One region of the Clostridium sp. JNZ J1-5 genome, then DNA from elsewhere that is predicted to be linked to it. Evidence: a T-box and tRNA genes for the amino acid it is inferred to sense, from the RefSeq annotation. Region 1 holds a T-box; the other holds one or more tRNA genes.
What was found. The T-box of region 1 lies ahead of tyrS (tyrosine--tRNA ligase). A T-box ahead of a tRNA ligase gene usually reads a tRNA of that ligase, here a tRNA-Tyr.
Positions count from the first base shown of each region.

Region 2: it has a tRNA-Tyr gene. The T-box ahead of tyrS (tyrosine--tRNA ligase) is inferred to sense a tRNA for this amino acid. The anticodon was not compared.

Region 1 is NZ_CM132773.1:1,213,573-1,216,777, reverse strand. It holds gene ACWW38_RS05815 (AlbA family DNA-binding domain-containing protein) at 1-1,072, shown strand, start outside; gene ACWW38_RS05810 (hypothetical protein) at 1,149-1,559, shown strand; T-box leader at 1,689-1,909, shown strand; gene tyrS (tyrosine--tRNA ligase) at 1,976-3,196, shown strand.
Region 2 is NZ_CM132773.1:2,614,254-2,617,458, forward strand. It holds gene mreB (rod shape-determining protein MreB) at 1-490, shown strand, start outside; gene yyaC (spore protease YyaC) at 616-1,167, opposite strand; tRNA gene ACWW38_RS12620 (tRNA-Thr) at 1,443-1,518, shown strand; tRNA gene ACWW38_RS12625 (tRNA-Tyr) at 1,524-1,608, shown strand; tRNA gene ACWW38_RS12630 (tRNA-Val) at 1,620-1,695, shown strand; tRNA gene ACWW38_RS12635 (tRNA-Tyr) at 1,745-1,829, shown strand; SAM riboswitch class I at 2,059-2,160, shown strand; gene metK (methionine adenosyltransferase) at 2,234-3,205, shown strand, end outside.

The DNA.
Region 1 (3,205 bases):
AGAACTTGCAAAAGATATATGTGCTATTGCAAATTCTAGAGGTGGAAGAGGATACCTTATTATTGGTGTTGAAGATAAAACAAAAAAGGTAGTTGGAGTAGAAAAGGACTTCTTAACAGAAGAGCAAATACAACAAATCATAAGTTCTAGATGTGAACCACCTATACCTGTGAGTCTTGAATATATAAAATACGAAGACAAGGATTTAGCAGTTATAACTATCTTTCAAGGTAATCAAAAGCCTTATCAATCTAGAGAAAATGGGGCCTTTTACATAAGAAGAGGATCTACAACAGACACTATGAGAAAAGAAGAGTTAATAACAGCGTTTCAAGAAAATATGAATTTAAATATAGAACTTTCCCCTGTTGTAAAAAGCAATATAGAAAGCTTTGACATAAGTATAGTGGATAAGTATTTCAAGCAACATGGTATAGAAGCCAATAATGAAAATAGAATTACTCTTATGGAAAATACAAGAATAATACACTTAGATGAAGAATCAAAAGAGTACTACGGAACATTAGGGGGATTATTGGTATTTTCAAAGACAAATTATATATATGCTCCTAATAACATGATTAGAATTATTAATAATATAGATAAAAATTTTGATAAGGTAACTATAATACAAGGGGATTTGTTAAGTATGATAGAGGATAGTGAAAGAGTACTTTCACAAATTCTTCCTAAAAATTATCCTCTATTTGCTGTGTATGAAGGAATAAAAAATGCGGTTCTATATAGAGATTACACAATTATAAATAGAGAAATAGAGATAGTCATTGGATATAACAGCATAAGTGTTATAAGTCCAGGAGTTTTATTGAGGGATACTAGAGAAAATAATGGAACATCACATAACTATATTAAAAGAAATATGTGGATATATGAAAAACTAATAACTTTAGATGATAGTAAGATATTTACTCAATCTAGAAGAGGATTTTCTAGAATGAAAAAGGCTTTTAGAAGATATGGAGAAGTTCTATTTATAAATTCTTTAAAGGAAAATAGTTTTAAAGTAATATATCCAGGAGTTAATAGCCTTAAACAAAAGTTTTTTGAATAATGGTGTTGTAATATTGAAAGAATATTTAGAATATTATATAATTGTATAAATATATAAAATAAAAGGAGTGGTTAACATGCTACATGTTTTCTGTGATATGAAAGGCTCAGGTAAAACAAAAGCACTTATCCAATCTGCAAATGAAAAGATTAATTCTTCCAAAGGAAATATTGTTTATATTGATGATGACAATGGACCTATACTACACCTAGATAGAAAAATTAGATTTGTATCAACTGAACAATTTGGTTTAAAAGACTATAATGATTTTTATGGCTTTTTGTGCGGCATTTTATCACAAGACTATGATATTAGTACTATTTATGTCGATGGACTATTTAATATCATAGAGGGGAATATTGAGGATGCGGCACATTTATTTTATTCCATGGAAAAATTATCACGAGAATATAATGTTGAATTCTATTTAAATATAAATCATGAAAAGGATTCCATACCTGAATTCATTAAAAAATATGTTGCATAGTTAATAACCTATGATAGACTGCATACTATATAAAATAGTATGCAGTTTTTAAATTATATTTATAATATGAAAATTCCCCCTTGCATTTACCAATGAATGTTTATATAATAGTATGTAAATAATTAAATGAAAAAGGTAATGATAGAAAGAAGTAACCATAGAAATCATTAAGAGAGCTAGTGGCTGGTGTGAACTAGTTGAGGGTTATGGCCAAATACATTCTTGAACCTTAGACTGAAAAGCTAAAAGCTTAGTAGGTTGTTACGTATATTCCTACGTTATAAGGAAAATGAGAGAGTATGCATAGCATATTAACTTGGGTGGTACCACGGAGATAATTCGTCCCTTTATATTTTTATATAAAGGGATTTTTTATTTTAGATATAAAATTACAACTATTATTAGGAGGAAGAAAGATGGAAAATGTATTTGATGTCTTAAGGGAGCGTGGATATATAAAACAAACAACCCATGAAGACGAAATAAAAGAATTATTAGGAAAAGAGAAAATTACATTTTATATAGGTTTTGACCCAACAGCAGATAGTCTTCATGTAGGACATTTTATAGCCTTAATGTTCATGTCACATATGCAAAGAGCAGGACACAGACCAATTGCTCTAGTAGGTGGCGGAACCGTAATGGTTGGAGATCCAAGTGGAAAAACAGACATGAGAAAGATGCTTTCAAGAGAAAATATAGAAAAAAATGTCCAAAGAATAAAGAAGCAAATTACAAGATTTATAGATTTTGAAGACGACAAAGCTATATTAGTTAATAATGGTGATTGGCTTTTGGATCTTAACTATATAGAATTTATAAGAGAAATTGGAGTGCATTTCTCAGTTAATAAGATGCTTACAGCTGAATGCTTTAAGCAAAGATTAGAAAAAGGATTATCTTTTTTAGAATTTAACTATATGTTAATGCAAGCATATGACTTCTTAGAGCTTAATAGAAGATATGGCTGTGTTATGGAGCTTGGTGGAGATGACCAATGGTCTAACATGATTGCAGGTATGGACCTTATAAGAAGAAAAGAACAAAAGCCAGCTTACGCAATGACATGCACACTATTAACTAATAGTGAAGGCAAAAAAATGGGCAAAACAGAAAAGGGAGCATTATGGCTTGATCCTGAAAAGACATCTCCATATGAATTTTATCAATACTGGAGAAACGTAGATGATGCAGACGTTGAAAAGTGTTTAGCGTTACTTACTTTCTTACCTATGGATGAAGTAAGAAGACTTGGTTCTCTAAAAGATGCTGCTATAAATGAAGCAAAAAAAGTTTTAGCTTTTGAAGTAACTAAGCTTGTACATGGTGAAGAAGAAGCTGCTAAAGCACAAAGTGCAGCAGAAGCACTATTTGGAGGCGGAGCTGATATGAGTAATGTTCCAACAATTGAAATTTCAAGTGAGACTGTTGGTACATTATTATTAGATATATTATTAAGTGGAAAAGTTATTCCATCTAAAAAAGAAGGAAGAAGACTTATAGAACAAGGTGGATTATACTTAAATGATAATAAGGTAGAGGATCCTAATTTTGTTCTTAAAGAAGAGGAATTAAAGGATGGAAGTGCTATAGTTAAAAAAGGAAAAAAGACATACTACAAAATTGTTGTAGCTTAGACTAATGGC
Region 2 (3,205 bases), 1.4 Mb from region 1:
CGGGGATAGCTTCGATGAATCAATAATAAAGTACATAAGAAAAAAACATAAACTCATGATTGGAGAAAGAACAGCAGAAGAATTAAAGATGAATATTGGAACCGCATATAAAAGAGAAGAGAATATAAGTATGGAAATAAGAGGAAGAGATCTAATAACAGGACTCCCTAAAAATATAAGTGTATCCTCAGAAGAGATGAGAGAAGCATTGAGTGAGGCGGTAAATGCTATTGCAGATTGTACTCACTCAGTTTTAGAAAAAACTCCACCTGAATTAGCAGCAGATATAGCTGATAGAGGAATTGTAATGACAGGTGGCGGATCCTTATTAAATGGATTGGATAAGTTAATAGAGGAAGTAACTAAAGTTCCCGTACATGTTGCTCAAGATTCAGTTTCATCAGTTGCTCTAGGCACTGGAGATGTACTAAGCTACCTAGATAAGATTGATGCATCTTATAAGGGGCAGGATATAAACCTAATAGACTAATATATATACTTATTATATAAGTTATAAAATATACGCTCTATAATCTTAAAATTATGGAGCGTATATTTTATTTAAAATTATTTTGGAATTATGAGAAGTTAAGGATAGCTTAAAACATATGATATTTATATTATGTTATCCATATTTTTATCATGTAATTGTGAAAGGTAATATGAATGGATTAGAGAGTGAGTAATGACTTTGGCCATTTCCATAATTAAATCTAGGCGTATATTCCTATTTGTAAATAGCTCGTTATTATCACTAGAGTCCACAATACCTATTATGGAGGTTTCCCCAACTTCAGGTAAAATTTTACCTACACCTTTTCCAGGATGTATAGGATAATCGCGAGCTTGTATTTCCCCTATGTTTTTCATTTCTCCTAAACAAGCATCAACGCCTATTATACTAGAAGAGGGATGAAGTTTTTTTATCTGCTGAAGCTGTTTATCTATATTTAAAGCGTGTATAGGTTCAGAAATAGTTCCATATACTTTTAGTGGGAAGTTTTCATTTTTTAATAATGTTCCTACTAATGGCCCTAGACAATCTCCTATACATCTGTCAGTACCAATACATACTATAACAGAATTTTCATCCATGTAATCTTTTAAAAAATATGCTATTTCGTAATAAGATAGATTATCTTTATAGTGGACTCTGACTTTATTCAAGAACGACACCTCCTTGATAATTTATATGAAAAGCATATATACTATATGAAATAAAAATTAATAAAAAAAGAAAATATAATAGAATTAAAAGGAAAAAGGAGATGAATAATTGATATAAATGTATAAGTAATTCGAAGTAATGTGGTGAAATTAAGAGCAATATGCTTGTAATTTCATTTAAATAACAAAAGTTAGAGTTGAAATAAGTGCTAGTTCTAGGTATACTAATATTCGTTGACGCGGTAAAACGCTGAAAATAAAAAATAAATAAGCATGCTGGCATGGCTCAACTGGTAGAGCAACTGACTTGTAATCAGTAGGTTCCGGGTTCAAGTCCTGGTGCCAGCACCAATTTCGGAGGAGTTCCCGAGTGGCCAAAGGGGGCAGACTGTAAATCTGTTACGTTTCGTTTCGATGGTTCGAATCCATCCTCCTCCACCATATAAATAAATGGGCGCATAGCTCAGCTGGGAGAGCATCTGCCTTACAAGCAGGGGGTCACAGGTTCGAGCCCTGTTGTGCCCACCATTTATTTTTAGAGAAGTTGGTAGCTGTTAAGTTTTTTAAAAGTTAATATGGAGGAGTTCCCGAGTGGCCAAAGGGGGCAGACTGTAAATCTGTTACGTTTCGTTTCGATGGTTCGAATCCATCCTCCTCCACCATAGAAGACATCAATGTTGATGTCTTTTTTTATTTTTGTTTTATATGAATGTTGATTTTAAATTCAGTTAAAACCTCCTATTTTTAAATTTATATAAATCAAATTAAATATTTGTATAAAATAAATATTTGTAAAATTAATGATAAGTTAAGCTTCATGTTATTGACATGGATATTATACTGTGATAATATTATTTTGCTTAAGTAAAATTAAATAATAGATAAGAAAAAATCTTATCAAGAGAGGTGGAGGGACTGGCCCTGTGAAACCCAGCAACCGGTACTGTTGTACTAAGGTGCTAATTCCTGCAGATTTAATCTGCAAGATAAGAAATCATGATAATCACGCAATCAACCTCTTCAATTAAGAAGGGGTTTTATTTTTTTTTAGAAAGGAGATTTTAGAATGAGAAGATTGTTTACTTCAGAATCAGTAACAGAAGGACATCCAGATAAAATGTGTGACCAAATTTCAGATGCTATTTTGGATGCTATTTTAGAAAAAGATCCTAATGGAAGGGTAGCTTGTGAAACGGCGGTTACAACTGGAATGGTTATGGTTATGGGAGAAATATCCACGAACTGTTATGTTGATATTTCAAAGCTTGTAAGAGAAGTCGTTACAGATATAGGATATACAAGAGCTAAATATGGATTTGACGCTGAAACATGTGCTGTATTGACAGCAATTGATGAACAATCAGTAGATATAGCTATGGGTGTAGATGAAGCCCTAGAGTCAAGAGAAGGTGAAAAAGACGAAGTTGAGGCAATAGGAGCTGGAGATCAAGGACTTATGTTTGGATTTGCTTCTAATGAAACACCAGAATATATGCCTCTTCCTATAAGTATGGCACATAAGCTTTCAAGAAGATTAACAGAGGTTAGAAAGAACGGTATATTACCATACTTAAGACCGGATGGTAAAACTCAAGTTACAGTTGAATATGAGGATGATAAACCTGTAAGAATAGATGCTATAGTTGTTTCAACTCAACATGATCCAGAAGTTACACAAGAGCAAATACGTAAAAATCTTATGGAACATGTAATAAGATTTATAATTCCTAATGAATGGTTAGATGACAAAACAAAGTACTACATAAATCCAACAGGAAGATTTGTTATCGGTGGACCACATGGAGATACAGGATTAACAGGAAGAAAGATTATAGTTGATACTTATGGTGGATACGGAAGACATGGTGGCGGAGCTTTTTCAGGAAAAGATCCAACAAAAGTTGACAGATCAGCAGCTTACGCAGCAAGATGGGTTGCTAAAAACTTGGTAGCAGCTGGAGTTGCAGATAAACTTGAAATAGGTTTAGCTTATGCGATAGGTGTTGCTCGCCCAGTATCACTTTTAGTAAATACTTTT